3 regions of the Citrobacter sp. LST-B2 genome follow, and region 2 is predicted to be linked to each of the others. Evidence: predicted binding sites of a transcription regulator. Region 2 holds the regulator's gene; each other region holds the start of a gene.
The links. Region 2 encodes PhoB, which activates phosphate uptake and scavenging genes when phosphate is short. Its sites were predicted from a motif close to CTGTCATAAAACTGNCNNAT; they were not measured.
Positions count from the first base shown of each region.

Region 1 (10,812 bases), 1.6 Mb from region 2:
GGCCATCACGAATTTTCGCCTGGCAGCGGGGACAGTATGCGCTCTGGTGAGAACGCATCTTCGGCAGACTAAACAGCAAATCGCACTGAGGGCAACGCTGATAGTGCGCACGAGGCAGTGCTTCGCTGATGGATCGGATCGCTATTTTTTTTGTCGGCGTGATCTGGGGTGTCTTGAGAGCCATGTATCGCGAATCAAAGTGTTAGATTTATGTAATCTTAACTCATGACGGGAATGATCTTGAGCATTAACGCATTTAATGCTTATTTTAATAGGCTGGCAGTATCAGAGTAAGACAACTAAGTGATTATATAATGAACAAGACAGAGCTATACGCGGAACTGAACCGCGATTTCCAGGCATTAATGGCAGGAGAGACCAGTTTTCTGGCCACGCTGGCGAACACCAGCGCACTGTTATACGAACGTCTTTCGCAAGTGAACTGGGCGGGGTTTTACCTGCTTGAGGGCGATACGCTGGTATTAGGTCCGTTTCAGGGCAAAATTGCCTGTGTACGAATCCCGGTGGGTCGCGGTGTGTGCGGCGCAGCCGTTGCCCACAACCAGGTGCAGCGGGTTGACGACGTTCACGCCTTTGATGGTCACATCGCCTGCGATGCGGCCAGTAATGCGGAAATTGTCCTGCCATTAACCGTCAATGGTCATATTATTGGCGTGCTGGACATCGACAGTACGGCGTTTGGGCGCTTCACCGCTGAGGATGAAGAGGGGCTTCGCCGGCTCGTTGCGCAGCTTGAAACCGTGCTTGCAATGACGGATTACAAAAAATTCTTTGCGAGCGTCGCAGGATAATCAACGGATAACGTAGCAATTACTGATGGCGTCATTATAATGACGCCTGTTCATGCCTGCTGCTTGTTGGCTACGTCCGTTGTAATCAGGAAATTTCATGGAAAATCAACCTAAGTTGAATAGCAGTAAAGAAGTCATCGCGTTTTTGGCCGAGCGTTTTCCGCAGTGTTTTAGTGCGGAAGGCGAAGCGCGCCCACTGAAAATTGGCATTTTTCAGGATCTGGTAGAGCGTATTGAGGGCGAAATGAACCTCAGCAAAACGCAACTTCGTTCCGCTTTACGTCTTTATACTTCAAGCTGGCGTTATCTGTACGGCGTTAAGCCGGGCGCAACGCGTGTCGATCTCGACGGCAACCCGTGCGGTGAGCTGGATGAGCAGCACGTTGAACATGCGCGTAAGCAGCTTGAAGAAGCGAAAGCTCGCGTTCAGGCGCAGCGTGCAGAACAGCAAGCGAAAAAACGTGAAGCTGCCGCTGCTGCAGGGGAAACTGAAGACGCCCCGCGTCGTGAACGTAAGCCGCGTCCTGCACCACGCCGCAAAGAAGCGACTGAGCGTAAACCGCGTGCTGAAAAACCTGCCGCGAAAGCGTCTCGCGCACCTCGTGAAGAGAAATTGACTCCGGTTTCGGATATTTCAGCGCTGAGCGTTGGACAGTCTCTGAAGGTGAAAGCGGGTAACGATGCGATGGATGCCACCGTATTAGAAATCACCAAAGATGGCGTCCGTGTACAGCTGAATTCGGGTATGTCTTTGATTGTACGCGCAGAACACCTGGTGTTCTGAAACGGAGGCCAGGCCTGGCATGAACACATTTTTTAGGCTTACCGCGTTAGCTGGCCTGCTTGCAATAGCAGGCCAGACCTTCGCAGTGGACGACATTACGCGTGCCGATCAGATTCCTGTTCTTAAGGAAGAAACCCAGCACGCGACGGTGAGTGAACGCGTCACGTCGCGTTTTACGCGTTCTCACTACCGTCAGTTCGATCTCGATTCGGCCTTTTCCGCCAAAATTTTCGACCGCTATCTGAATTTACTCGATTACAGCCACAACGTGCTGTTGGCGGGGGATGTCGAACAGTTTGCGAAGAAGAAAGGGCAACTGGGTGACGAATTGCGTTCGGGTAAGCTCGACGTTTTTTACGATCTCTATAATCTGGCGCAAAAACGCCGCTTCGAGCGTTTTCAGTACGCACTGAAAGTGCTGGAACGTCCGATGGACTTCACCGGGACTGACACCTTCAATCTCGATCGCAGCAAAGCACCCTGGCCAAAAGATGAGGCTGAGCTGAATGCGCTGTGGGACGGCAAGGTGAAGTTCGATGAGTTAAGTCTGAAACTGACCGGCAAAGACGATAAAGAAATTCGTGAGACGCTGACGCGTCGTTATAAATCCGCGATCCGTCGTCTGACGCAAACTAACAGTGAAGATGTCTTCTCACTGGCTATGACCGCGTTTGCGCGGGAAATCGATCCGCATACCAACTATCTCTCGCCACGCAATACCGAGCAGTTTAATACCGAGATGAGCCTGTCCCTTGAAGGGATTGGTGCCGTGCTGCAAATGGACGATGACTATACGGTCATTAACTCCATGGTGGCTGGCGGTCCGGCGGCGAAGAGCAAGGCGATTAGCGTCGGCGATCGCATTGTCGGTGTGGGTCAGACCGGTAAGAGCATGGTCGATGTGATCGGCTGGCGCCTGGATGATGTGGTTGCGCTTATCAAAGGGCCAAAAGGCAGCAAGGTTCGTCTTGAAGTTCTGCCTGCCGGCAAAGGCACAAAAACCCGTATTGTCACACTGACGCGTGAGCGTATCCGTCTGGAAGACCGTGCCGTTAAAATGTCTGTGAAGACGGTAGGTAAAGAGAAAGTCGGCGTACTGGATATCCCAGGCTTCTACGTTGGCCTGACTGACGATGTCAAAGTTCAGTTGCAGAAACTGGAAAAACAGAACGTCAGCAGCATCGTCATCGATCTGCGGACCAACGGCGGCGGGGCGCTGACGGAGGCTGTTTCGCTGTCCGGTCTGTTTATTCCTTCCGGTCCGGTGGTTCAGGTTCGTGACAACAACGGTAAAGTCCGTGAGGACAGCGATACCGATGGTGTTGTGTATTACAAAGGCCCGCTGGTGGTTCTGGTCGATCGCTTCAGCGCGTCGGCATCGGAAATTTTCGCCGCGGCCATGCAGGATTACGGTCGTGCGCTGATTGTTGGTGAGCCGACTTTCGGTAAAGGTACCGTGCAGCAGTATCGTTCGCTGAATCGTATTTACGATCAGATGCTCCGTCCAGAATGGCCCGCACTGGGCTCCGTTCAGTACACGATCCAGAAGTTCTATCGTGTGAATGGCGGCAGTACTCAGCGTAAAGGCGTCACGCCGGATATCATCATGCCGACGGGGAATGAAGAGACCGAAACCGGTGAGAAATTTGAAGATAATGCGTTGCCGTGGGATAGCATCGATGCCGCAACGTATGTGAAATCAGACGATCTGACGCCGTTCGGCCCTGAATTACTCAAAGATCATAACGCGCGTATCGCGCAGGATCCTGAGTTCCAGTACATCATGAAGGATATCGCCCGTTTCAATGCGATGAAGGATAAACGCAACATCGTATCTCTGAATTACGCACAGCGTGAAAAAGAGAATAACGAAGATGATGCGCTGCGCCTGGCGCGAATCAATGACCGGTTTAAACGAGAAGGAAAACCGGTTCTGAAGAAACTGGACGACCTGCCAAAAGATTACCAGGAACCGGATCCGTATCTTGATGAAACGGTGAAGATTGCGCTGGATCTGGCGACGCTCGAGAAAGCGAAGCCCGCGGTACAACCGACCGCAACGAAATAACCTCATACAGGCACAAGAAATTGTGCCTGTTTTTTTAACAAGCGCATGAAGTCGTCAGCCTGATGCAGAAAAATGTAAAGTTGTGTCTTTCTGGTGACTTACCGGGCATTGATGCTTGAAAATAGCCGTACGACCCATACGATGTGGGTAATCGCATAGTGCGTTTTGTTAAGTTGAGGTTAAAAGAAAATTATGATGCGAATCGCGCTTTTCCTGTTGACGAACCTGGCCGTCATGGTCGTTTTCGGGCTGGTGCTGAGCCTGACAGGGATTCAGTCGAGCAGCGTTCAGGGCCTGATGATTATGGCGCTGCTGTTCGGTTTCGGTGGTTCCTTCGTTTCACTGCTGATGTCAAAGTGGATGGCCTTACGCTCCGTCGGTGGGGAAGTGATCGAGCAACCGCGTAACGAAAGAGAGCGTTGGTTGATGAATACGGTCGCCACGCAGGCGCGTCAGGCCGGTATCGCCATGCCGCAGGTCGCTATCTACCATGCGCCGGACATTAACGCGTTTGCTACCGGGGCGCGCCGTGATGCCTCTCTGGTTGCGGTCAGTACCGGTCTGCTGCAAAACATGAGCCCGGATGAAGCTGAAGCCGTTATTGCTCACGAAATTAGCCATATCGCGAACGGTGACATGGTTACCATGACGCTGATCCAGGGGGTTGTGAACACCTTTGTTATCTTCATCTCGCGCATTCTGGCGCAGATCGCCGCTGGTTTTCTCGGTGGTAACCGTGATGAAGGCGAAGGCAGCAATGGCAACCCGATGATCTACTTTGCGGTCGCAATGGTACTGGAACTGGTGTTCGGTATTCTGGCGAGCATCATTACCATGTGGTTCTCTCGTCACCGTGAATTCCACGCTGATGCGGGGTCCGCCAAACTGGTCGGCCGTGAAAAGATGATTGCTGCGCTGCAGCGTCTGAAAACCAGCTACGAACCGCAGGAAGCATCCAGCATGATGGCCTTCTGTATCAATGGTAAAGGTAAATCGCTGAGCGAACTGTTTATGACTCACCCGCCGCTGGATAAACGTATCGAAGCGCTGCGCAGTGGGGAATACCTGAAGTAAGCCTGTCGATAAGAAGAGAAAGCGCGTCCATGGACGCGCTTTTTTTACGCCTGTGCCCGGGGCTGTGTGATGCGTAGACCGCTCACCACCGCTGCCACGGTCGCCAGAATCCCTGCCATCAGCAAAGAAACATGCGTGCCGTTATCTCCGAACTGGTTCAACAACAGCGCAACCAACGCCGCACCTGAGCTTTGTCCTAACAGACGGGCGGTGCCCAGCATGCCGCTGGCGCCGCCGCTGCGTTCACGTGGCGCAGAGGTGATGATCGTGTGGTTATTGGGGGATTGAAATAAACCAAACCCGGCACCGCAGAGAATCATCGGCCAGATGATATTCAGTTCGGACGGCACGGCAGGAAGTAATACCAGGGCAAACAGTCCACTTGCCATCACCAGCAGGCCCAGCGCGCCCAGTAAACCGGCATGGACGCGTTCAATCAGATACCCGGCCAGCGGCGCCATGACCATCGTTGCCAGCGGCCAGGGGGTGAGCAACAAACCGGTTTCTACTTCACTCCGCCCCAGTACCGTTTGCAGATAGAAGGGCAGGGAGACCATCGCCAGCATCTGCGCGCAGAAAGAGCAGATTGAGGTGCCAATCGACAGTGAAAAAAGAGGAATACGCAGCAGGTCGACCGGCAATAATGGTACCGGTAATGAAAGCTGACGACGGATAAAGAAATAGCCCACCACCATCATTGCCGCCACTTCGGCCCCGATCAGCGTCATGGGTTGTCCCTGTGCAAAACCACTCAGTGCGGTGATCAACAGACCAAACGTCAGCGCATTCATCACGGCGCTGGGGAGGTCAAAACGCGGTTTATTGCTGCGTGAGCCATTAGGCGGCAGAAAGCGCATTGCCAGGATCAACGCAATAATCCCTAACGGCACATTGATCAGAAACAGCCATTTCCACGAGGCAATTGAGAGGATAGCGGCCGCGATGGTTGGGCCTGCGGCCGCAGAGACGGCAACGATAAAGGAGTTGATACCCATCCCGCGACCCAGATGGCGCTGAGGATAAATCAGACGAATCAACGCCGTGTTGACGCTCATCAGCGCCGCGCCGCCGAAACCCTGAACGACGCGCGCCATCGTCAACATTTGTAGCGAGTCCGCGAGAGCGCAAAACAGTGAGGCCAGCAGAAAAACCACTAGTCCGCATTTGTAGATGCGTCGATAGCCAAACATATCGCCGAGAAACGACAGCGACAGTAACGAGACGACAATGGCGATCTGATAGGCGTTGACGACCCATATTGAGCTGGCGGCTGAAGCGTGTAAGTCAGTGGCTATCGTGGGGAGCGCCACGTTGGCAATGGCGCCGTCCAGTACGGCCATCGAAATACCAATAACGATGGTTAAAATAGCACCATATCGCTGTGGAAGCGGCAGGCCGTCGGCCTGGGATTTATTCATGTGATTGATAGTTTTTGCGAAGAATATGATCAGGGTAGTGATTTTAGCATTGATATTCAGGCTTTATATCGCAGATTTGTAACGAAGTAAGCAAAGATGGATTGCGGGGGCCTGGCCATGAAATTATAATAAAAAATCGTTCTGATTTTTATAAAACACTCGTAATGAGGTGATAGATGGCTAACGCAGATCTGGATAAACAGCCTGATTCTGTATCTTCCGTGCTGAAGGTTTTTGGCATTCTGCAGGCGCTGGGTGAAGAGCGCGAAATAGGGATTACCGAGTTATCACAACGCGTCATGATGTCAAAAAGCACCGTTTATCGCTTTTTACAGACCATGAAAACACTGGGATATGTGTCACAGGAAGGTGAATCCGAGAAGTATTCTCTGACGCTGAAACTGTTTGAACTGGGCGCTCGCGCGCTACAGAATGTTGACCTTATCCGCAGTGCGGACATCCAGATGCGTGAACTCTCTCGTCTGACGAAAGAGACGGTGCACCTCGGCGCGCTGGACGAAGACAGCATCGTCTACATTCATAAGATTGATTCGATGTACAACCTGCGCATGTATTCGCGTGTGGGTCGCCGCAACCCGCTTTACAGCACCGCGATTGGTAAAGTGCTGCTGGCCTGGCGCGATCGTGACGAAGTGAAGCAGATTCTGGACGGCGTTGAGTACAAGCGCAGTACCGGGCGCACTATCACCACCACGGAAGCATTGCTGCCGGTGCTGGATAAAGTCCGCGAACAGGGTTATGGCGAAGATAACGAAGAACAAGAAGAAGGTTTACGCTGCATTGGCGTACCGGTATTCGATCGTTTCGGCGTCGTGATTGCGGGGCTGAGTATCTCCTTCCCCACGCTGCGTTTTTCTGAAGAAAAACTGCATGACTACGTTTCGATGCTGCATACCGCGGCGCGTAAAATCTCTGAGCAGATGGGTTACAACGATTATCCGTTCTGACGATGTCATGCTGTCGATAGTAAAGAAACGGCCGGCATTTTCGCCGGCCGCTTTAATCCTGTGACATTCTGCTTAAGCAATACGCCAGGCGCGACTCACGACGATGGGATATTAACCGTTATCGACGACCACGGTACTCTTGCGCAATATCGGACAATCCGTTAATCCGATGATACCGCTATCGGTATGAACATATTGCGCGGTGGCGGTTCCTCGCGCGGTGAGATACTTGCATTGCAACCCCAGCCCGGCAGCATTCTCCTGACTGCCTATCAGCACACCATACCCACTGAGTAATAATCCAATCCATACAAGCGCAAACAACACGATAGCGCGAATAATCAAACGCATTATGACCTCTTTTCTTCTATAAGTTAGATTGAGCTTAGCGCTTACGCTCATTGATACAAGTAAATGATTCTTAAAAAATCGCGAATGTCTGCTGTAGTTAGTCCTGGTTTAAGATACGCATGATAATTTGGTGGCATAAGATGTTGATGCGGAGAGTGGAGTGAAAAAGTTTCGATGGATAATTCTGGTGGTGGTAGTGCTTGTGTGTCTGCTGCTGTGGGCCCAGGTGTTCAACATCATGTGTGACCAGGATGTACAATTTTTCAGCGGAATTTGCGCCATCAATAAATTTATCCCCTGGTGAGATCATTTTTTCATCCGTTGATTTCCTTCCTGTGGCGCGGTGGTAAAATGGCGCGTCTACATTGAGGTGGTGAAATGAACGAAGTCCTGAATTCCGGCGTGCTTAATTTTGCGTCGTTGATTGTATCGGTGGGGGTTCTGGTTGTTGGGCTGGTGCTGTGGTTCTTTATCAACCGTGCGAGCTCGCGAACCAATGAGCAGATTGAGCTGCTTGAAGCGTTGTTAGACCAGCAGAAGCGACAAAATGCACTATTGCGTCGTCTCTGTGAAGCGAACGAGCCGGAAAAAGTGGCAGAGGCATCGCCTAAGGCTAATGACCCGCAAGAGGATGAGGATATCATCCGTCTGGTCGCAGAACGTTAATCCTCGTGTAACAGGAAGCGAAGGGGCTGGCGTCTCGCCAGTCTTTCCTTCCTGGTTTGTTATCCTGCACCCTATTAGTGCAGTCGCATGCCGCTTCGCTATATCCGTTCCTTCTTGTGTCATTGTGCGAGTTATTGCCAGCACACACGTAATTATATTTTTCCATACGTTAATAATGTGATCTTCCCCGTTTTGTGAGAATGATCGGCTTTATAATAAGCGAAACGTTTCTTTCACTATTTTTGTGCATTGTCATCATTCTTTCATTAAATGAGTGCATAAGAACAGTAGATATCAAGATGGAGCGAAATGTGGCGTTATTATGATATCGGGCCATTTTGCGTTGAAACAAATTATGCATAACAAAGCAGAATTTGTGATAACCGCAGATTGCTACGTTTTGACATCGCAACGATCTGGAAGTCGCGAAATTATTGAGCTATGGTTGAAAAGATCCCGCCGCGCTGCGGGTCTGGTAAGGGCTCAGCGAGCGCGCGGGAATATATCGGCTTGAGGATTGACGCATAACTGTGCAGATACTCTGTATCGACTGGCGAGATTTGTGCGACCGATCGAGACACGTTTAAAAATGGCTTGCCATAATTAACGTTGTATGTGATAACACGTTTTGGGTTAAACGAGGTACAGTTCTGTTTATGTGTGGCATTTTCAGTAAAGAAGTCCTGAGTAAACACGTTGTCGTTGAATACCGCTTCTCTGCCGAGCCTTATATTAGTGCCTCAAGCAGTAATGTCTCAGTTTTATCTATGTTATGCCTGCGGGCGAAGAAAACACTCTAAGGAATTTTGCAAATGGCAAAGATTAAAGGTCAAGTTAAGTGGTTCAACGAGTCTAAAGGTTTTGGCTTTATTACTCCGGCTGATGGCAGCAAAGACGTGTTCGTACACTTCTCCGCTATCCAGGGTAATGGCTTCAAAACTCTGGCTGAAGGCCAGAACGTTGAGTTCGAAATTCAGGACGGCCAGAAAGGTCCGGCTGCTGTTAACGTAACAGCTATCTGATCGACACCACTGATTTGAAGCGCATCTGCGCATCAACCTCAGATTTAAAGCCTCGCTGATGCGGGGCTTTTTCATTCATCTTCCTTCAAAGTATGTCTGAATGCCTCCTCCGTTAGCGCTTTGTTGCAAAGCCGTGATGTTATTAGCATAGTTTTCACCGCTTTCCCGCCGTTATTCCCGTTAAATCAGTCACCTGAATATCATGTTTGCCGGAGAACAGGTGAAAAAGAAAAATGATGGTACGGTGCGAAGTTTCACACCGCTGCGTTTTGCGCTGCTTTGTATCGCCATATTGCTGAGCCTGGGACTGTTGCTAGGGCGCGTTGCCTGGTTGCAGATTGTTGAGCCCGACCGTCTGGTCAAACAAGAAGATATGCGCTCATTGCGTGAAGTCACCACGGCATCGCCGCGTGGAATGATCACCGATCGGCAGGGGCGACCATTGGCGGTCAGCGTACCGGTGAATGCGGTGTGGGCTGACCCCCACACGTTATTGAGCAAAGGAGGCGTAGGCGACAACGAACGCTGGCAGGCGCTGGCCAACACGCTACATCTTTCACTCACGAACCTGGCGGCGCGCGTTAACCACGATCCGTCGGCAAGGTTTATCTATCTTGCGCGTCAGGTCTCTCCTCAACAGGCGCAGTGGATCGATAAGCTGAACCTGCCCGGCATCAATTTGCGCGAAGAGTCCCGGCGCTTTTATCCGGCAGGACATGTCGCGGCGAATCTGATTGGTTTCACCAATATCGACGGGCAGGGCATTGAAGGGGTTGAGAAAAGTTTTAACGCACAGTTAATCGGAAAGCCGGGCTGCCGCCTGGTCCGCAAAGATAAATTCGGTCACGTGATTGAAAACATCACGGAAGTTAATCCTGTGCCGGCGCATGAACTACAACTCAGCATTGATGAGCGGCTGCAGACCGTCACCGAGGATGCGCTGGACAATGCGGTTAGCTGGAACAAAGCGGAATCCGGCGCCGCCGTGCTGGTGAACGTTGCCACTGGCGAGATCCTGGCGATGGCCAGCTTCCCCGATTTTAACCCGAACAATCGTGATGGTGCGGTGCTTGATGATTTTCGCAATCGTGCGATTAGCGATACTTTCGAGCCGGGCTCGACGGTGAAACCGCTGGTTATCATGACGGCGCTTGAGCAAGGGATTGTCCAGCCTGATAGCGTGATCGACACGCATCCGTTTTACCTCGACGGGCATCGGATTCGCGATGTGGGCTTTTATCCGGAACTGACGCTGACCGGCATTTTGCAAAAATCGAGTGACACCGGGGTTTCGCATCTTTCATTAGCAATGCCCGTCCAGCGTGTCGTCGATACCTATCGCCGCTTTGGCTTTGGTCAACCCACGGGGCTGGGACTCACCGGTGAGAGCCAGGGGGTGATGCCGCAACGTCGTTACTGGAGCGATCTGGATCGCGCGACCTTTGCCTTTGGCTACGGCCTGATGGTGACGCCGCTGCAACTGGCGCACGTCTATGCCACGATTGGCAGTTTTGGCCTGTACCGACCACTCTCTATCACGCGCATCGACCCGCCCGTTATCGGCAAGCGTGTCATGTCGGAAGCGCTGGTCAGACAGGTGGCGCACATGATGGAAAGCGTCGCCCTGCCGGGGGGCGGTGGGACGAAGG
Region 1 covers NZ_CP192598.1:2,819,363-2,830,174, reverse strand. The annotation lists gene yebS (membrane integrity lipid transport subunit YebS) at 1-184, opposite strand, end outside; gene ACQ0PY_RS13585 (GAF domain-containing protein) at 315-812, shown strand; gene proQ (RNA chaperone ProQ) at 910-1,596, shown strand; gene prc (carboxy terminal-processing peptidase) at 1,616-3,664, shown strand; gene htpX (protease HtpX) at 3,857-4,738, shown strand; gene ACQ0PY_RS13565 (MFS transporter) at 4,783-6,156, opposite strand; gene kdgR (DNA-binding transcriptional regulator KdgR) at 6,333-7,124, shown strand; gene ACQ0PY_RS13555 (YobH family protein) at 7,236-7,475, opposite strand; gene mgrB (PhoP/PhoQ regulatory lipoprotein MgrB) at 7,636-7,779, shown strand; gene ACQ0PY_RS13545 (YebO family protein) at 7,854-8,141, shown strand; gene ACQ0PY_RS13540 (DUF2627 domain-containing protein) at 8,798-8,941, shown strand; gene cspE (transcription antiterminator/RNA stability regulator CspE) at 8,954-9,163, shown strand; gene ftsI (peptidoglycan glycosyltransferase FtsI) at 9,384-10,812, shown strand, end outside.
Region 1: kdgR (DNA-binding transcriptional regulator KdgR) is a predicted target of PhoB. The motif match lies at 6,222-6,241, and genes of this name have one in related genera.

Region 2 (10,812 bases):
GGGCGTTTGCTGCTCAGTGCGGCAAAAGATCTGGAAAAGCAGGCGCTGCAACTGAGCTCCGGTTGGGAAAAAGAGCTGGTCATTGCGCTGGATGTTTCCTTCCCCTTTGAGGTGGTGTTACCTCTCATCGACGCCTTCCACGCGCTGAACAAACAAACGCTGCTTAAATTTTCGTATCACACGCTGGCAGGGTCATGGGAAGAGCTCACGCATAATGGCGCGGATATCATTCTTGGCGCGATTAACGAACCACCGACCTCTGCCGCGTGGTCCTACAAAATGTTAGGTACTCTGGATAATGTTTTTGTGGTGGCGCCCAATCATCCGCTGGCCGCACTCTCTGACAGACTGACGAATGAACAACTCTGCCTGCACCGCGCCATTGTCATCAGCGACAGCGCGCGTTTTTGCCATCCGCTGCAAACCAACCTGATGGAAGAACAACCGCAAATCCATGTTGACGATTTTCACAGTAAAGTGGCGCTGCTGCGCGCCGGGATGGGCTGCGGTTTTCTCCCGAGGCATATCGCCAGCCCGTGGCTTGCCACGGGCGAACTGGTCGAAAAAAGCGTCATCTCTTTTCGCGAAAAAGATGTCGCCTATATGGCATGGCGCGATGGTAGCCACGGGCTGGCGCAGCAGTGGTGGCGGGAAACGCTGCTTGCCAGCCGCGACATCGCGCAGTTGTATCAGTGATTCAGCCAGAGGGTGGCGGAAATCGTCGGCAGCGACAGGACGTCCTCAACCAGCTGCCCTTTTCCTTCTTTACAACGCCATTCTGTTACGTTCAGCAGCGGTGACGCCGGGAGCACCACCTCACACGCCTCTCCGCGGTTAATGGCTACCAGCACACGCTGCTGCTGGTAGACGCGCAAAAATACCACTACGTTGTCTTCCGCATAAACCACCTGGCACCCACCGTAGCGTAACGCCGGGATACTATGCCTCAGTTTCGCCATCCGCTGGTACAGGGCAAGCAATGTGACATCCTGTTTTTCCGCCTGCCAGGGAAACGTCTTGCGGCAGAACGGATCGTTATCGCCATCCAGTCCCACCTCATCGCCATAATAGATACAGGGCACGCCGGGCCAGCTAAACAGCCAGACTACCGCCAGCGGCAGGCGGGCGACATCGTTGCCCAGTAGCGACTTGAAACGGGCGGTATCATGACTGTCGAGCTGGTTGAACATCCTCAGTTGCTGCTGATGAGAGAGCCCGGCGCGATAGTTTTCCATCCACGCCATGCAGGTCTGCGCGTCAATCTGCTGAGGATCGTAAGAGATATCGGTATTGGCAAGAAACCCCCACAGCGGAAAGGTGAAGCCACGATAGTTCATCGCAGCATCTTCTGCATCCGCCTGCAGCCACTGTCGCGCGTCACCAAAGTGTTCGCCAAAGACGTAGGCTTCTGGCTGCGTTTCCTTCGCCGCCTGAACGATCCCGGCGACATGCTTAAGGTTGTTACGCGCTCCGCCCGCTTCACCCAGCATATGCACGACATCGAGCCGCCAGCCGTCCATGTTCCACGGCGCTTTCAGCCAGTGACGAACGATGCTGTCTTCGCCGCGATATATTTCGTTGACCAGACTTTCGGACTGATAATCCAGCTTCGGCAGACTGGCGTATCCCAGCCAGTCCAGCGCAACGCCGTCTGGCGAAAAGCTGTACCAGTCACGCCAGGGCGATTCTGGGTTATGGCACGCGCCGCCGGAGCCGCGCTGATGACGATCGAACCATGTATGAGAGTCGCCGCTGTGGTTAAACACGCCGTCCAGCACCAGCCGCATTCCCTGCTGCTGCGTTTTCTGCCGCAGACGCATTAACGCCTGATCGCCGCCAAACTGCGGATCAACATGACGATAATCTTCGGTGTCGTACTTATGCACGCTCGGCGCAGTAAACACAGGGTTCAGGTACAGCGCGGTGACGCCCAGTTTTTTCAGGTACGGCAGCTTTTCGCTGATACCGTCGAGGTCGCCGCCATAAAACGTGGAGCCGCCAGCCTGCGCAGTCACCGGTTCATCCCAGTCACGTAGCACAATCTCCTGCCCGGCGGCGTGATGGTAATAAACCTTATCCTGCTCTGCGTCGCGTGACGAACTGCGGGCAAAACGGTCAGGAAAGATTTGGTAGAAAACCTGATCGGCCACCCACTGCGGCCCGCTGTCCGGTGCATCTACGGCAAATTGCTCCAGACGAGCAGGCGGAAAACGGCTGAACCCAAGCGGTGTAAACCACAACTGGCGATCGATCCAGAGCAGTTTGAAGCTGTAGCGCCGACGCGGCTGCCCGCTGCGAAGATCAATCGCCGCACGCCAGGCGGTCACGCCCGGGAACGGCTGCGTGCGTAATTTATGCATCGCCAGCGCAATTTCTTCGTTGTCATTCTCCGCACGCAGCGTGACGCGCTGCGGCAGGTTCTCCCCCGTCAGCCAGAGCGTAATGGCCAGTTGGTCTTTGTTTTGCTTAACAAATGGGGCAACCGGTAGGTGCCAGGCGTTCAACATCACGTATCCCCTTTGATGAAAATGAGCACACCTTGCCATAGCGATTTACAGGATAACTCATCATCTGAAGGTTTATTGGGGGAGGAGTTCGGGGGAGGAGAAATGACCGGATGGCATTCACGCCACCCGGTACAATCTTACTGCGCTTGCGCCATCTGGCGATCGTGGCGACGCTTGAACATCCAGCCAATCATCAGCAGAACAATCCAGCCACAGCCCACGTACAGCGAGATGCGGGTGTCGGGATGATAACCAATCAGTCCGATGATAAAGACGAGGAAAATCAGGCCTACAATGGTTGTTGCCACGCCGCCCGGCACTTTAAACTTCAGCGCTTTCACCTCTTCCGGCGGCAGACGACGACGGAACGCGATTTGCGACAGCAGGATCATAATCCACACCCAGACCGTCGCGAAGGTCGCCAGCGACGCAATCACCAGGAAAACATTCTCCGGCATGATGTAGTTCAGATACACCGCAAACAGCAGAGCGATAGTCATCACCATCACCGTGACCCACGGGATCCCCCGACGCGAGGTTTTGGCGAACACTTTTGGCGCACTGCCCTGCTCCGCCATCCCGTGCAGCATACGACCAACGCCAAAGACGTCAGAGTTGATCGCCGACAGTGACGCCGTCAGCACCACAAAGTTAAGAATGCTGGCGGCAAAGGTAATACCGAGATGCTGGAAGGTCAGCACAAACGGGCTGCCATCGGTTCCCACCTGGTTCCACGGGTAGATAGACATAATGACAAACAGCGTCCCCACGTAGAACACCAGAATACGCATCGGCACCGAGTTAATCGCGCGCGGAATGGATTTCTCCGGGTCTTTCGCTTCGCCGGCAGTGATACCGATAATTTCAATACCGCCGTAGGCAAACATCACCATCTGCAACGACATCACCATCCCCAGCCAGCCGTTGCTGAAGAAGCCACCGTTGGTCCACAGGTTATGGATCCCGGTCGGTTGTCCACCGTTGCCAATCCCCCAGATGATGATACCGAAACCAGCCACGATCATGATGATGATGGTGGCGACTTTAAAGAAGGAGAACCAGAATTCCAGTTCACCAAACACTTTCACGCTCATCAGGTTGATGGCACAGATGATCAGCACCACGCTGAGCACCCAGATCCAGTGCGGCACCGTCGGAAACCAGACGCCCATATAAATGCCGAACGCGGTCACGTCGGCAATGGCGACAATCAGGATTTCAAAACAGTAGGTCCAGCCGGTAATGTAACCGGCGAGCGGGCCGAGGTTTTCCTGCGCATAGCGCGAAAAGGAGCTGGCAGAAGGGTTGTGTACCGACATTTCACCCAACGCACGCATAATGATATAGGCCGCCACCCCGCCAATAATGTAGGCCAGCAGCACGCTTGGCCCGGCCATTTTAATGGCATCCGCAGAGCCATAAAACAGCCCAGTGCCAATGGCTGAGCCCAGGGCCATAAAGCGAATGTGTCGGGTGCTTAGCCCACGCTTCAGCTTGTTATTACTTTCCATCGATTCCTAACCCATCAACACAATAAAAAACCACGGGGCCAGTAATAGCCCCGTGGTTAAAACACTTTTCCGCAATCTTAGTGTGCGCTGGAGGTCACCTGTCGACCTGCTGCGCGATCCCAGACAACCGCCAGGACCACCATCACGACAGTGGGCATTAACCACGCCAGACCTTGTTCCGCCAGCGGTAAGCGCTGGGTCCAGGCTGGTAACACGTCGCCGATTGCCGATGCTTTAATACCATCAAGGATACCAAAAATCAGGCTGATAAACATTGCCGGAGCAATGACGCGGGTCGAATTATGCCACCATGAGCGGGTAAAACTTAATACAACCAGTGCGATACACGGCGGGTAGATCGCCGTCAGCACCGGAATAGAGATCTGAATCAGATGGCTGAGCCCCAGGTTGGACACCACCATTGAGAAGCCGCCAAGAATAAACACCAGTGTGCGGTAGGAGAGCGGCACATACTGAGCGAAGAATTCCGCACAAGCGCAGGTCAGGCCGACCGCCGTTACCAGACAGGCGATAAAGATCAGTGCCGCCAGCAGCAGGCTGCCCGCACCGCCAAAGGTGTGCTGAACATAGGCATGCAGGATCGCCGCGCCGTTCGCCGACTGATCGACCAGCGTAGCGCTGTCAGATCCGAGACGGAACAGCGCCAGGTACAGCAGCGTTAATCCGACACCCGCCATCAGGCCAGCCCAGACGGTGTAACGGGTCAGCAAACGCGCTTCGGTTACGCCGCGAGAACGCGCGGCGTTAACAATAACGATACCAAAGACCATCGCGCCCAGCGTGTCCATCGTCAGGTAGCCATTAACGAAACCATTGGAGAACGCGGCGGTCTGGTACGCTTCCATCGCATGGCTGATCGGACCGGCAGGCCAGATGATGGCCGCAACGGAGAGCACAATCAGCGCCAGAATCTTCAGCGGCGCCAGGAAGTTACCCACGGTATCCAGCAGTTTGCCCGGATAGAGCGAGACCAGAATGACAATGGAAAAATAGACCACGCTGTAGATAAGCAGCGGCATGGCCGAATCGCCGGTCAGCGGGGCGATCCCCACTTCAAAAGAGACCGTCGCGGTGCGCGGCGTGGCGAATAACGGCCCGACGGCCAGATAGCAGACAGTCGCCAACAAAACGCCAGCGACTTTACCGATAGGGGTACTCAGACTATCAACACCACCACCGACTTTCGCCAGCGCGATAACGGTCAGCACCGGTAGCCCAACAGCGGTGATCAGAAAACCGAATGCCGCCATCCAGACGTTTTCGCCTGCCTGCAAACCAACCATTGGAGGAAAGATGATGTTCCCTGCGCCGACGAACAGCGCAAAAGTCATAAAGCCCAGCGCAATAATATCGCGCGATTTTAACTGATGGGTCATAAAGCTTACGGCCTGTGGATGTGGTGTTGATTAAATTAACGTAGTGTCTTTCCCAGCGGGAAGAAACAGCGGTTTTTTTAAGCTATTCCAGAGGGATATCTCCCATAACCTGGAAAGCAGAGAATAGTTTTTCGATTTACCGCCTGAATACAGTCAGTCTGACAGCATCTGGGGCGCAATTTAAACGCTTATAACGTTTTAAAGCAAGGAGGGATCCAAAAACCGGAAGATTATAGTGATATCAAATCTCATACCAGTGTAAAACACCATACTACAGAAAAAGTCATGGCTTATCATGCGAACAAAAAACAACCAGACGTTGATAAATTCAGCAGACTTATCTTAGCCGCAAAGAAAATAAGCCAGCATTGGCTGGCTTATGGAAAGAAAACCTTACGATTGCACTTTAAGCACTTTTTTTGGCAATTAATCGTTCCGGCAGCACAAAACTAAAGCGCGTCCCTTTACCCAGTTGACTGTCGATCATCAGGCGACTTTCATGATGATTCACCGCGTGTTTGACGATAGCCAGCCCCAGTCCACTGCCGCCCGTTTGCCGCGAACGCGCTTTATCAACGCGATAAAATCGCTCCGTTAACCGCGGGATATGTTCCGGCGCAATGCCCGGTCCGTTATCCTCCACGCTAAACTCCGCGCCGTACGGTACCGTCTGCCAGCGGACGGTGATATGGGTTCCCGCTGGCGTATGGTTCACCGCGTTATACACCAGGTTGGACATCGCGCTACGCAGTTGTTCTTCATTCCCCAGCACTTTCAGCTGGTTATCCACCTCAAAGCTAAAAGTGTGCTTCTGCTGACTGAGCGTCTGCGCCTCGCGTTCGACCATGCGCAATATCATCGGCACATCGACCTGTTCATTGAGCAAAAGCGTCGGTGCGGCTTCAATTTTCGACAGCGTGAGCAACTGTTTTACCAGTCCTTCCATGCGCGAGGTCTGGTCGCGCATCGTTAACAGCGCTTTTTCGCGCGTTGCCCCTTCCAGCGTCTGCTCGTGCATCATTTCAAGATAGCCCTGCAACACCGTAAGCGGGGTACGCAGCTCGTGGCTCACGTTGGCGAAGAAATTACGTCTTGCGCCTTCGAGCTGGTGCATCTGGGTCATGTCGCGCGCCACCATAAGCAGTTGCTTATCGGTATACGGCATAACGCGAATTTCCAGATGTCGCCCAGTATTAAGCACCAGATTCAGCGGTCGACTGAAGTCCCGCTGCTTGAGGTACTGCGTAAACTCCGGGTAGCGCAGCAGGTTAAGGATGTTCTGTCCGCTATCGTCCGGCCAGCGTAAGCCCAGCACCTGTTGCGCCAGACCGTTACACCAGAAGATCCCCCCCTCTTCGGTGGTCAATACCACCGCATCGGGCAGCGACTCCGCCCCGCTGCGAAAGCGTTTAATCAGATTGCCCAGCTCGCGACGACGCTTTTTATTGCGCAGTTGCATCTGATGCAAACCGTACAGCAGCGGTTCCCAACTGCCTCGTCCCGGCGGCGGCGTCATGCTTCTGTCGACCCACAGCCACCATGAGAGACGTAATAAATTCCAGAAATGCCAGATAAGCAGTCCTGTTACCGATGCCAGTAAAAACCACGGCAGGTAACCAAAAAATGCACTTAGGATGAAGGCCGGGATACAGCAAAGTATCAGTTCCAGCACCAACCTTTTCCATGACAGCCGTTCCAGCACGGGTCACTCTCCCTTCAGAGCCAGGCTCTTGTTCTTGCCTTTCAGAAACGGGTCGAAAAACGATACCCTGTCCCGCGAACCGTCTGCACCATCCGATCGTGGCCGCTGGCTTCCAGCGCCTTACGCAGACGGCGAATATGCACATCAACCGTGCGATCCTCAACGTAGACATTGGTGCCCCAGACGTGATTCAGCAGTTGTTCACGGCTGTAAACCCGCTCGGGATGCGTCATAAAGAAATGCAGGAGTTTAAATTCTGTCGGCCCCATGTCGAGTGGGTTGTCGCCGGTCATCACGCGGTGCGATGTGGGATCCAGGCTTAACCCCTGCATCTCAATGACCTCTTCCACCGCCATCGGCGAGATCCTACGCATCACCGCTTTGATACGGGCAACCAGCTCTTTCGGTGAGAACGGTTTGGTAATGTAATCATCCGCACCGGTTTCCAGGCCGCGTACGCGATCCTCTTCTTCCCCTCTGGCGGTCAACATCATGACCGGAATATCCCGGGTCATCGCTTCACGCTTGAGGTGTTTAATAAACTGTAGACCAGAACCGCCGGGCAACATCCAGTCAAGGAGGATCAAATCCGGCCAGGGTTCATTAAGCTGGTTCACCGCACTGTCATAATCTTCAGCTTCAACGGGTTGAAAGCCATTTTGCTCAAGCACGAAACAGACCATTTCGCGAATTGGAGCTTCATCTTCTACGACCAGAATACGTCTCGCCATGATTTGCCCTGTTATATAAGTTGCTTATCATCATCTGTCTTAATGCGGCGCCATTATGCGTCAGTTTTATGACAGATTTATGAAAATGTATGCTGACGTTAACCTTAGGTTGTTGATTTATGACACCCGAGAAACGAGATATTACAGCTCCCGAATGGTTATAATCCCCTTTATGCTTTTTTGCCATGGAACCGTTATGCGCATCCTTCACACCTCTGACTGGCATCTGGGACAAAATTTCTACAGTAAAAGCCGTGCCGCTGAACATCAGGCTTTTCTTGACTGGCTGCTGGAAACGGCGGTTGAGCAGCAGGTGGACGCGATCATCGTGGCAGGCGATATTTTCGATACCGGCTCACCACCAAGCTATGCCCGCGAGCTCTATAACCGTTTTGTGGTCAACCTACAGCAAACGGGCTGTCATCTGGTGGTATTAGCGGGAAACCATGATTCCGTCGCCACGCTGAATGAATCCCGTGAGATTCTGGCGTTTCTCAATACCACGGTGGTGGCCAGCGCCGGTCACGCGCCGCAGCTCCTGCATCGTCGCGACGGTCAGCCCGGCGCGGTGCTGTGCCCGGTGCCGTTTTTACGCCCGCGCGACATTGTCAGCAGTCAGGCGGGACTCTCCGGTCAGGAAAAACAGCAGCATCTGCTGGGTGCCATCACCGACTATTATCAGCAGCAATACGAGGCCGCCTGCGCGTTACGTGGCGATCTCGCCCTGCCGATTATCGCCACCGGCCACCTGACCACCGTTGGCGCCAGCAAAAGTGACGCTGTGCGTGACATTTATATTGGTACGCTGGATGCTTTCCCGGCGCAGAACTTCCCGCCTGCCGATTATATCGCGCTGGGCCACATCCACCGGGCGCAGAAAATTGGCGGTACGGAGCACATCCGCTACTGCGGCTCGCCCATCGCGCTGAGCTTTGACGAATGCGGCAAAAGCAAATACGTGCATCGGGTGGACTTCCAGGACGGCGCGTTAGCCGGCGTTGAGGAACTCATCGTTCCGGTTACGCAACCGCTGGCAATATTAAAAGGCGATTTCGCCGCCATTACCGAACAGCTGGAGCAGTGGCGTGACAGCCCTCCGGCCCCCCCGGTCTGGCTGGATATCGAAATCACCACCGATGAATACCTGCATGATATGCAGCGGAAAATTCAGACGCTGACGGAAACGCTGCCCGTTGAGGTACTGTTAGTCCGACGCAGTCGGGAGCAGCGCGAACGCATGTTGTGTAACGAACGCCGGGAAACGCTGAGCGAGCTGAGCGTGGATGAGGTATTTACTCGCCGTCTGGCGCTGGAAGAACTTGAGCCGCCGCAGTGCGAACGCCTGACAGCACTTTTTCACCGCACACTACAGACACTGTCCGGGGAGCATGAGGCATGAAGATTCTCAGTCTGCGCCTGAAAAACCTCAATTCGCTGAAAGGGGAATGGAAGGTCGATTTCACGGTGGAGCCCTTTGCCAGCAATGGCCTGTTTGCCATTACTGGGCCTACGGGGGCGGGTAAAACCACTCTGCTCGACGCGATTTGCCTGGCGCTGTACCACGAGACGCCACGCCTGAATACCGTGTCGCAATCGCAGAACGATCTGATGACCCGCGATACGGCGGAATGTCTGGCGGAAGTGGAGTTTGAAGTCAAAGGCGAAGCGTATCGTGCGTTCTGGAGCCAGAACCGGGCGCGCAACCAGCCCGACGGTAATTTACAGGTTCCGCGCGTTGAACTGGCGCGCTGTGCCGACGGGAAAATCCTTGCCGACAAAGTGAAAGACAAACTGGAGATGACGGCGGAACTGACCGGTCTGGATTATGGTCGATTTACCCGTTCGATGCTGCTCTCGCAGGGGCAGTTCGCCGCCTTCCTCAACGCGAAGCCGAAAGAGCGTGCGGAACTGCTGGAAGAGCTGACCGGCACGGAAATTTACGGCCAGATCTCTGCACAGGTGTTTGAACAGCACAAAACCGCACGCACCGAACTGGAAAAATTACAGGCGCAAGCCAACGGCGTCGCGCTGTTAGCCCCCGAGGCGTTGCAGACGCTGACAGAAAGTTTGCAGGCACTCACTGACGAAGAAAAACAGCTGGTCGCCCAGCAGCAGACTGGACAGCAGCAGTTGAACTGGCTGACGCGACAGCACGAACTGCAGACCGACGCGAACCAGCGTCAGCAGATGCTGCAGGTTGCCCAGGAAGCGCTGGAAAACGCCCAGCCACAGCTGGCAACGCTCAGCCTCGCACAGCCTGCCAGAGCGTTGCGACCATTGTGGGAGCGCATCCAGGAACAATCCGCTACCGTTTCCCGCACTCGCCAGCAGATTAACGAAGTAAATACTCGCTTACAGAGTAGATTTACGCTGCGCAACCACATCCGACGCCAGGCAGAGCAACAGTCCACCGCCCTGCTCGCTACGCAACAGACGCTGAGCGAGTGGCTAAACGAACACGATCGCTTTCGCCTATGGAGCAACGAGTCAGGAGGATGGCGCGCCCTTTTTGCTCAGCAGGCCAGCGATAACGTTCAGCTGGCAAAATGGCAGCAACAGCAGGTCAACGATAGCCGTAAGCTGGAATCGCTGCCGCCAGTGACGCTCAATCTGACGGCAGAGGAAGTCGCAGCGGCGCTAGTGCAACATGCGCAACAGCGTCCTCTGCGCCAGCAACTGCTTTCGCTCCATGGTCAGATTGTTCCCCGACTGACGCGTTTGAGTCAGCTTCAGGCGACGATAACGCATAACAAACAGGAACTGGCCCGACTCAATACCCTGCTGGAGGCAAAGCGCCAGCAGTATAAAGATAAATATCAGCAGTATCAGGATGTTAAAACACTCTGTGAGCAAGAGGCGCGGATCAAAGATCTGGAAAGCCAGCGTGCGCAGTTGCAGTCCGGCCAGCCCTGCCCGCTTTGCGGTTCCACCACCCATCCTGCTGTCGCGGCATATCAGGCACTC
Region 2 covers NZ_CP192598.1:1,240,982-1,251,793, reverse strand. The annotation lists gene ACQ0PY_RS05905 (LysR family transcriptional regulator) at 1-696, shown strand, start outside; gene malZ (maltodextrin glucosidase) at 690-2,507, opposite strand; gene proY (proline-specific permease ProY) at 2,645-4,018, opposite strand; gene brnQ (branched-chain amino acid transporter carrier protein BrnQ) at 4,096-5,415, opposite strand; gene phoR (phosphate regulon sensor histidine kinase PhoR) at 5,822-7,117, opposite strand; gene phoB (phosphate response regulator transcription factor PhoB) at 7,159-7,848, opposite strand; gene sbcD (exonuclease subunit SbcD) at 8,045-9,247, shown strand; gene sbcC (exonuclease subunit SbcC) at 9,244-10,812, shown strand, end outside.

Region 3 (10,812 bases), 1.3 Mb from region 2:
CTTGTCTTAGGACAGGCCGCAAGGCATTGAGGAGAAGCTCATGGCCGGCGCAAAAGAGATACGTAGTAAGATCGCAAGCGTCCAGAACACGCAGAAGATCACTAAAGCGATGGAGATGGTCGCCGCTTCCAAAATGCGTAAATCGCAGGATCGCATGGCGGCCAGCCGTCCTTATGCAGAGACCATGCGCAAAGTGATTGGTCACCTTGCGAATGGTAATCTGGAATATAAGCACCCGTACCTGGAAGAACGCGACGTTAAACGCGTGGGCTACCTGGTGGTGTCGACTGACCGTGGTCTGTGCGGTGGCTTGAACATTAACCTGTTCAAAAAGCTGCTGGCGGATATGAAAACATGGTCCGATAAAGGCGTTCAGTGCGACATCGCAATGATCGGCTCTAAGGGCGTGTCTTTCTTTAATTCCGTTGGCGGTAATGTGGTTGCGCAGGTAACCGGTATGGGGGATAACCCTTCCCTGTCCGAACTGATCGGTCCGGTTAAAGTGATGCTGCAGGCTTACGATGAAGGTCGTCTGGACAGACTGTACGTTGTCAGTAACAAATTTATCAACACCATGTCTCAGGTTCCGACGCTGACTCAACTGCTGCCATTACCGGCATCAGAAGATGAAGAGTTAAAACAAAAAGCCTGGGATTACCTGTATGAACCTGATCCGAAACCGCTGCTGGATACCCTGCTGCGTCGTTACGTTGAATCTCAGGTTTATCAGGGCGTGGTAGAAAACCTGGCCAGCGAGCAGGCCGCACGTATGGTGGCGATGAAAGCCGCGACCGACAATGGCGGCAGCCTGATTAAAGAGCTGCAGTTGGTATACAACAAAGCTCGTCAGGCCAGCATTACTCAGGAACTCACCGAGATCGTCGGTGGTGCATCCGCGGTATAACCAGGTTAATTCGTAGAGGATTCAAGATGGCTACTGGAAAAATTGTCCAGGTAATCGGCGCCGTGGTTGACGTCGAATTCCCTCAGGATGCCGTACCGCGCGTGTACGATGCTCTTGAGGTTATGAATGGTAAAGAGAGTCTGGTGCTGGAAGTTCAGCAGCAGCTCGGCGGCGGTATCGTACGTACCATCGCAATGGGTTCTTCCGACGGTCTGCGTCGTGGTCTGGAAGTCAAAGACCTCGAGCATCCGATCGAAGTCCCGGTAGGTAAAGCAACACTGGGTCGTATCATGAACGTCCTGGGTCACCCGATCGACATGAAAGGCGATATCGGTGAAGAAGAGCGTTGGGCTATCCACCGCGCAGCACCGTCCTATGAAGAGCTGTCCAGCTCTCAGGAACTGCTGGAAACCGGTATCAAAGTTATCGACCTGATGTGTCCGTTCGCGAAGGGCGGTAAAGTGGGTCTGTTCGGTGGTGCGGGTGTAGGTAAAACCGTAAACATGATGGAGCTTATCCGTAACATCGCGATCGAGCACTCCGGTTACTCCGTGTTTGCGGGCGTAGGTGAACGTACTCGTGAGGGTAACGACTTCTACCACGAAATGACCGACTCCAACGTTCTGGATAAAGTATCCCTGGTATATGGCCAGATGAACGAGCCGCCGGGAAACCGTCTGCGCGTTGCACTGACCGGTCTGACCATGGCAGAGAAATTCCGTGACGAAGGTCGTGACGTACTGCTGTTCGTCGATAACATCTATCGTTACACCCTGGCCGGTACGGAAGTTTCCGCACTGCTGGGTCGTATGCCATCAGCGGTAGGTTACCAGCCGACCCTGGCGGAAGAGATGGGTGTTCTGCAGGAACGTATCACTTCTACCAAAACCGGTTCTATCACTTCCGTTCAGGCGGTATACGTACCTGCGGATGACTTGACTGACCCGTCGCCAGCCACCACCTTTGCTCACTTAGATGCAACCGTGGTACTGAGCCGTCAGATCGCGTCTCTGGGTATCTACCCGGCCGTTGACCCGCTGGATTCTACCAGCCGTCAGCTGGATCCTCTGGTGGTTGGTCAGGAACACTACGACACCGCGCGTGGCGTACAGTCCCTGCTGCAGCGTTACCAGGAACTGAAAGACATCATCGCCATCCTGGGTATGGATGAACTGTCTGAAGAAGACAAACTGGTGGTAGCACGTGCGCGTAAGATCCAGCGCTTCCTGTCCCAGCCGTTCTTCGTTGCGGAAGTATTCACCGGTTCTCCGGGTAAATACGTTTCCCTGAAAGACACCATCCGTGGCTTTAAAGGCATCATGGAAGGCGAGTATGACCACCTGCCAGAGCAGGCGTTCTACATGGTTGGTTCTATCGACGAAGCCGTAGAAAAAGCCAAAAAACTTTAACGCCTTAATCGGAGGGTGATATGGCAATGACTTACCACCTGGACGTCGTCAGCGCAGAGCAACAAATGTTCTCTGGTCTGGTCGAGAAAATCCAGGTAACGGGTAGTGAAGGTGAACTGGGTATTTTCCCAGGGCACGCCCCACTGCTCACCGCCATTAAGCCTGGTATGATCCGCATCGTTAAACAGTTCGGTCATGAAGAATTTATCTACCTGTCTGGCGGCATTCTTGAAGTGCAACCTGGCAGCGTGACCGTACTGGCTGATACCGCGATTCGCGGGCAGGATCTCGATGAAGCGAGAGCCCTGGAAGCGAAACGTAAGGCTGAGGAGCACATTAAGAGCTCTCATGGTGACGTGGATTACGCTCAGGCATCTGCGGAACTGGCCAAAGCGATCGCGAAACTGCGCGTTATCGAGTTGACCAAAAAAGCGATGTAACACCGGGTTGAAAAAATGAAAACCAGTCTGATTTCAGGCTGGTTTTTTTTTGCCTGTCATTAATGTGCTGTTTGCGTCATCTTTCTTTAGGGATCAAAAAAAGAGCAAAAACATTAGCCTGGCGTGTTAATCGCGATATCAGGTGACATTTCAGAAGACAAAAGTCGCAGCAATGGACGAAAATGTCTCTATCTTCGTTGGGGAAAATTCGCGATTGTGCGTTTTATCCTCTGCCCATTTCACGACGAAAAAAATGTAGTATTTTCAACGTGAAACGGTATAAATTCGTTCTCAAATTATAGTCAGGGCGCGTATGTTGAATAAAGCGATGAGCGTAGTGATCCTTGCCGCAGGCAAAGGCACACGTATGTATTCCGATCTTCCAAAAGTGCTGCACACCCTTGCCGGGAAATCGATGGTTCAGCATGTCATTGATGTAGCAAATGAATTAGGCTCATCTCAGGTGCATCTGGTCTACGGCCACGGTGGCGATCTGCTTAAAGAAAGCCTGAAAGAAGACAACCTGAACTGGGTGCTGCAGGCGGAGCAGTTGGGCACCGGCCATGCTATGCAGCAGGCAGCGCCGTTCTTTGGCGATGATGAAGACATTTTAATGCTCTACGGTGATGTCCCGCTGATCTCCGTTGAAACCCTGACTCGCCTGCGTGAAGCTAAACCCCAGGGCGGCATCGGTTTGTTGACCGTCGTGCTGGACGATCCGAGCGGCTATGGTCGCATCACCCGTGAAAACGGCAAAGTGACCGGCATCGTTGAGCATAAAGATGCCAGCGAGGAACAGCGCAGGATTCAGGAGATCAACACCGGGATCCTGATTGCCAATGGCGCGGACATGAAACGCTGGCTGTCTAAACTGACCAATAACAATGCGCAGGGTGAATACTACATCACCGACATCATTGCGATGGCCTACCAGGAAGGGCGTGAGATTGCGGCGGTACATCCGGCGCGTATTAGCGAAACTGAAGGGGTAAATAACCGTCTTCAGCTCTCCCGCCTGGAGCGTGTTTACCAGTCCGAGCAGGCAGAAAAACTGCTGCTGGCGGGCGTGATGCTGCGCGATCCGGCGCGTTTTGACCTGCGCGGTACGCTCGTTCACGGGCGAGATGTTGAAATTGATACTAACGTTATCATCGAAGGCCACGTCACGTTGGGCCATCGCGTGAAGATTGGCGCGGGCTGCGTCATTAAAAACAGCGTTATTGGTGATGACTGTGAAATCAGCCCGTACAGCGTAGTGGAAGATGCCCATCTGGACGCGGCCTGCACCATTGGACCCTTTGCTCGTCTGCGCCCTGGTGCGCAACTGATGGAAGGTGCTCACGTCGGTAACTTCGTCGAGATGAAGAAAGCGCGTCTCGGCAAAGGTTCAAAAGCCGGTCACCTGACCTATCTGGGCGATGCGGAAATTGGCGACAACGTGAACATTGGCGCAGGCACCATTACCTGCAACTACGACGGCGCGAACAAGTTTAAAACCATTATTGGCGACGATGTGTTTGTCGGATCCGATACTCAGTTGGTGGCGCCGGTGACCGTAGGCCATGGGGCAACCATCGCTGCCGGGACCACCGTCACCCGTAACGTGGCTGATAATGAGTTGGTCATCAGCCGTGTTCCGCAGGTGAATAAGCAGGGCTGGAAACGCCCGGTGAAGAAAAAGTAGATATTTTTGCCGGATGGCGCTTTCGCTTATCCGGCCTACGTTCAGTGATGTTTTGTTGGCCGGATAAGGCGTTGCCTGCATCAGGCCAACCCGGGTGAGGAAATAAAAATGTATTTCCCCCCAGCAGTACCTATAAAAATAACCCCACTCTCTACAAGGCTCGGGGCGCCCGAAAATACGGGCATACAGGTCGAAAGACAACGACAGGCATAATGCCTTGATTCGGAATAAAAAACTATGTGTGGAATTGTTGGCGCTATCGCGCAACGTGATGTAGCTGAAATCCTTCTCGAAGGTTTACGTCGTCTGGAATACCGTGGTTACGACTCTGCGGGTCTGGCCGTGGTAGATGCAGAAGGTCATATGACCCGTCTGCGTCGTCTGGGTAAAGTACAGATGCTGTCTCAGGCTGCGGAAGAACATCCGCTGCATGGCGGTACTGGTATTGCTCACACCCGTTGGGCTACGCATGGCGAACCTTCAGAAGCAAACGCGCATCCGCATGTTTCTGAACACATTGTGGTGGTGCATAACGGCATCATCGAAAACCATGAACCACTGCGTGAAGAACTTAAAGCGCGTGGCTATACCTTCGTTTCAGAAACCGACACCGAAGTAATTGCTCACTTAGTGCACTGGGAGCTGAAACAGGGCGGTACGCTGCGTGATGCTGTGCTGCGTACCATCCCGCAACTGCGCGGCGCGTACGGTACGGTAATCATGGATACCCGTCATCCAGATACGCTGCTGGCTGCACGTTCAGGTAGCCCGCTGGTTATCGGTCTGGGAATGGGCGAAAACTTTATCGCCTCCGATCAGTTGGCGCTGCTGCCGGTGACCCGTCGCTTTATCTTCCTGGAAGAAGGCGATATTGCGGAAGTGACTCGCCGTTCCGTCGCGATTTTTGATAAAACGGGCGCGGACGTGAAGCGTCAGGATATCGAATCTAATCTGCAATATGACGCGGGTGATAAAGGTATCTATCGCCACTACATGCAGAAAGAGATTTACGAACAACCGAATGCGATTAAAAACACTCTGACCGGGCGCATCAGCCACGGCGAAGTGGATTTAAGCGAACTTGGGCCAAAAGCTAACGAGCTGTTGTCTCAGGTTGAGCATATCCAGATCATCGCGTGTGGCACGTCTTACAACTCCGGGATGGTTTCTCGCTACTGGTTTGAATCTTTGGCCGGTATTCCGTGCGACGTCGAAATCGCTTCTGAATTCCGCTACCGCAAATCAGCAGTACGCCGTAATAGCCTGATGATCACGCTGTCTCAGTCGGGTGAAACGGCGGATACGCTGGCAGGCCTGCGTTTGTCGAAAGAACTGGGCTATCTGGGTTCACTCGCCATCTGTAACGTTCCGGGGTCTTCTCTGGTACGTGAATCGGATTTGGCGATGATGACCAATGCCGGCACGGAAATCGGCGTGGCGTCGACGAAAGCCTTTACCACTCAGTTAACCGTTCTGCTGATGCTGGTGGCGAAACTGGCGCGTCTGAAAGGTCTGGATGCGTCCATTGAGCATGACATTGTTCATGGCCTGCAGGCGCTGCCGAGCCGTATCGAGCAAATGCTCTCTCAGGACAAACGCATTGAAGCGTTGGCTGAAGATTTCTCTGACAAACACCATGCCCTGTTCCTGGGCCGTGGCGATCAGTATCCGATCGCTCTCGAAGGCGCGTTGAAGCTGAAAGAGATCTCCTATATACACGCAGAAGCCTATGCGGCAGGTGAGCTGAAACACGGCCCGCTGGCGCTGATTGATGCCGATATGCCGGTTATCGTTGTTGCACCAAACAACGAACTGCTGGAAAAACTGAAGTCCAACATTGAAGAAGTGCGCGCCCGTGGCGGTCAGCTGTATGTCTTCGCCGATCAGGACGCCGGTTTTGCCAGCAGCGACAATATGCACATCATTGAGATGCCGCATGTGGAAGAGGTGATTGCACCGATCTTCTATACCGTGCCGCTGCAACTGCTGGCTTATCACGTGGCGCTGATTAAAGGTACCGACGTGGATCAGCCGCGTAACCTGGCAAAATCAGTTACCGTCGAGTAAAACGCTCATGCCCTGCGAAAGCGGGGCATTTTTTTTTCATTCCTGTGCTGTTTTTAATCAATTTTCCCGCCGTTTTACTGTGACAAATCGTCATCTTCAGCTACTTTTTTCAGTGTCACAAAAAGAAAATTTTCCTGAAAAGCTATTGTCATATTTTCAGTTAACTTAATGATAAACAGGAAAAAAATCATTCTGATTTAACGGAAATTTTCATTGTCATAAAACTGTCATATTTCGTACATTTAACTGTCACCTGTTTGTCCTATTTTGCTCATCGTAGCCACTTAACAATGATTTACGAAAATCTTGCAGGAGACATTATGAAAGTTATGCGTACCACTGTCGCAACTGTTGTCGCCGCGACCTTATCTATGAGCGCTTTCTCTGCATTAGCAGCAGCAAGTCTGACAGGCGCAGGTGCAACTTTTCCTGCGCCGGTGTATGCCAAATGGGCTGATACTTATCAGAAAGAGACCGGTAGTAAAGTTAACTACCAGGGTATCGGCTCCTCCGGTGGTGTTAAACAAATTACAGCGAATACTGTTGATTTCGGTGCCTCTGATGCGCCGCTGTCTGACGAAAAACTGAATCAGGAAGGCCTGTTCCAGTTCCCGACCGTGATTGGCGGCGTGGTACTGGCGGTGAACATCCCAGGTCTGAAGTCTGGCGAACTGGTGCTGGATGGTAAAACGCTGGGTGACATCTACCTGGGTAAAATCAAGAAGTGGGATGATGAAGCCATCACCAAACTGAACCCAGGCGTGAAACTGCCTTCTCAGAACATCGCCGTTGTGCGTCGTGCCGATGGTTCTGGTACCTCCTTCGTCTTCACCAGCTATCTGGCGAAAGTGAACGAAGAGTGGAAAACCAAAGTGGGCGCTGGCTCTACCGTTAACTGGCCAACCGGTCTGGGCGGTAAGGGTAACGACGGTATCGCCGCGTTCGTACAGCGTCTGCCAGGTTCCATTGGCTACGTTGAATACGCTTACGCTAAGCAGAACAACCTGGCATACACCAAGCTGGTTTCTGCTGACGGTAAACCGGTTAGTCCGACTGAAGAGAACTTCGCTAACGCCGCGAAAGGCGCTGACTGGAGTAAATCCTTCGCACAGGATCTGACGAACCAGAAAGGTGATGATGCGTGGCCGATTACCTCCACCACCTTTATTCTGATTCATAAAGAGCAGAAGAAACCTGAGCAGGGTGCTGAAGTACTGAAATTCTTCGACTGGGCATACAAAAATGGCGGCAAACAGGCTAATGACCTGGATTACGCCAGCCTGCCGGACAGCGTGGTAGAGCAGATCCGTGCAGCATGGAAGACCAATGTGAAAGACAGCAGCGGTAAAGCGCTGTACTAAATACCCGTCATACTTCGAGCCGCAGCTGTGTTGGCTGCGTTTGTTCACCCCAGTCACATAGTGAATCTATGCTCCTGGGGATTCACAAGCTTGCCGCCTTGCTGCAACTCGAATTATTTAGGGTATGGCATTACGTTAGCCAGGAAGCGCGATAAAATGCGCGCTTCCTGGCCCAAACTTAAAGAGTGATTTATGGCTGCAACCAAGCCTGCTTTTAACCCACCGGGTAAAAAGGGTGACAAAATCTTCAGCGCGCTGGTAAAACTGGCTGCGCTGATTGTGCTATTGATGTTGGGTGGCATTATTGTCTCTCTGATCATCTCCTCCTGGCCCAGCATTGAGAAATTTGGTTTCTCTTTCCTGTGGACCAAAGACTGGGACGCGCCAAACGATATCTACGGGGCGCTGGTACCGATCTACGGTACGCTGGTCACCTCTTTTATCGCATTGCTGATCGCCGTTCCGGTGAGCTTCGGCATTGCCCTGTTTCTGACCGAACTCGCGCCAGGCTGGCTGCGTCGTCCGCTGGGGATTGCGATTGAATTGCTGGCAGCTATCCCGAGTATCGTCTACGGCATGTGGGGCCTGTTTATCTTTGCTCCACTGTTTGCCACTTATTTTCAGGAACCGGTCGGTAATATCCTTTCCAACATTCCGTTTGTTGGCGCGCTGTTCTCCGGCCCGGCGTTTGGTATCGGTATTCTGGCGGCTGGCGTGATCCTCGCCATCATGATCATCCCTTACATTGCAGCTGTAATGCGTGATGTATTTGAACAGACGCCGGTGATGATGAAAGAGTCTGCATACGGTATCGGCTGTACCACTTGGGAGGTTATCTGGCGCATCGTGTTGCCGTTCACCAAAAATGGGGTAATTGGCGGCATCATGCTGGGTCTGGGACGAGCACTGGGTGAAACGATGGCGGTGACCTTCATCATCGGCAACACCTACCAGCTCGACAGCGCATCGCTGTATATGCCGGGTAATAGTATCACCTCGGCGCTGGCGAATGAATTTGCGGAAGCGGAGTCTGGCCTGCACGTTGCGGCGTTGATGGAACTGGGTCTGATTCTGTTCGTGATTACCTTCATCGTGCTGGCAGCGTCTAAGTTTATGATTTTGCGCCTTGCGAAGAACGAGGGGGCACGCTAATGGCTACGCTTGAAATGCAAACCAGCGCGGAACTGGCGGAATCCCGCCGCAAAATGCAGGCTAAGCGCCGGATGAAAAACCGCATCGCCCTGACGCTTTCTATGGCGACGATGGCGTTTGGTCTGTTCTGGCTCGTCTGGATCCTGATGTCCACCATTTCCCGTGGTATCGACGGGATGTCGCTGGCGCTGTTCACCGAAATGACGCCGCCGCCGAACACGGCGGGTGGCGGTCTGGCGAACGCCCTGGCGGGCAGTGGTCTGTTGATCCTCTGGGCAACCGTGTTTGGTACACCGCTGGGCATCATGGCCGGGATTTATCTGGCGGAATATGGTCGCAAATCCTGGCTGGCGGAAGTGATTCGCTTCATCAATGACATTCTGCTTTCCGCCCCGTCTATTGTGGTTGGTCTGTTCGTGTACACCATTGTGGTGGCGCAGATGGAGCACTTCTCCGGTTGGGCGGGCGTGATTGCGCTGGCGCTGCTGCAGGTGCCTATCGTGATTCGAACCACCGAAAACATGTTGAAGCTGGTGCCGGATAGTCTGCGTGAAGCGGCTTATGCGCTGGGGACGCCGAAATGGAAAATGATCTCCGCGATTACGCTGAAAGCGTCTGTCTCCGGGATCATGACCGGTATCCTGCTGGCGATTGCGCGTATCGCAGGTGAAACCGCTCCGCTGCTGTTTACCGCGCTCTCCAATCAGTTCTGGAGTACCGACATGATGCAGCCGATCGCCAACCTGCCGGTCACCATCTTTAAATTTGCGATGAGCCCGTTTGCGGAATGGCAGCAACTGGCGTGGGCCGGGGTGCTGATTATCACGCTGTGCGTATTGCTGCTGAACATTCTGGCGCGCGTAATTTTCGCCAAGAGTAAACACGGTTAACACGTTGCCGGATGGCGGCGTGCGGCCTACGGTTGAACCTATTTGTTGTAGGCCTGATAAGCGAAGCGCCATCAGGCATGATAAGGAAAAGAGTAAAATGAGTATGGTTGATACTGCTCCGGGTAAGATTCAGGTTCGTGATTTGAACTTCTACTACGGCAAATTCCATGCCCTGAAGAACATCAACCTGGATATTGCAAAGAACCAGGTAACGGCATTCATCGGGCCTTCTGGCTGCGGTAAATCGACGCTGTTGCGTACGTTCAACAAGATGTTTGAACTCTACCCGGAACAGCGTGCGGAAGGTGAAATTCTGCTCGATGGTGACAATATTCTCACCAATACCCAGGATATCGCCCTGCTGCGTGCCAAAGTCGGGATGGTGTTCCAGAAGCCGACGCCGTTCCCGATGTCTATCTACGACAACATCGCCTTTGGCGTGCGTCTGTTTGAGAAGCTGTCCCGGGCGGATATGGACGAGCGTGTGCAGTGGGCGTTGACCAAGGCCGCACTATGGAATGAAACCAAAGATAAATTGCACCAGAGCGGATATTCTCTCTCCGGTGGTCAGCAGCAGCGTCTGTGCATCGCGCGAGGTATCGCCATTCGCCCGGAAGTCTTGCTGTTGGATGAGCCGTGCTCAGCACTGGATCCGATCTCAACCGGTCGTATCGAAGAGCTGATTACCGAGCTGAAACAGGATTACACCGTGGTGATCGTGACCCACAACATGCAGCAGGCTGCGCGTTGTTCCGATCATACGGCGTTTATGTACCTGGGCGAGTTGATTGAGTTCAGCAACACGGACGACCTGTTCACCAAGCCCGCGAAGAAACAAACCGAAGATTACATTACTGGCCGCTACGGTTGATATGCCCGGGCATCTGGAGAAATGATGGACAATT
Region 3 covers NZ_CP192598.1:5,066,022-5,076,833, forward strand. The annotation lists gene atpG (F0F1 ATP synthase subunit gamma) at 41-904, shown strand; gene atpD (F0F1 ATP synthase subunit beta) at 931-2,313, shown strand; gene ACQ0PY_RS24370 (F0F1 ATP synthase subunit epsilon) at 2,334-2,753, shown strand; gene glmU (bifunctional UDP-N-acetylglucosamine diphosphorylase/glucosamine-1-phosphate N-acetyltransferase GlmU) at 3,067-4,437, shown strand; gene glmS (glutamine--fructose-6-phosphate transaminase (isomerizing)) at 4,675-6,504, shown strand; gene pstS (phosphate ABC transporter substrate-binding protein PstS) at 6,825-7,865, shown strand; gene pstC (phosphate ABC transporter permease PstC) at 8,058-9,017, shown strand; gene pstA (phosphate ABC transporter permease PstA) at 9,017-9,907, shown strand; gene pstB (phosphate ABC transporter ATP-binding protein PstB) at 10,005-10,778, shown strand; gene phoU (phosphate signaling complex protein PhoU) at 10,803-10,812, shown strand, end outside.
Region 3: pstS (phosphate ABC transporter substrate-binding protein PstS) is a predicted target of PhoB. The motif match lies at 6,718-6,737, and genes of this name have one in related genera.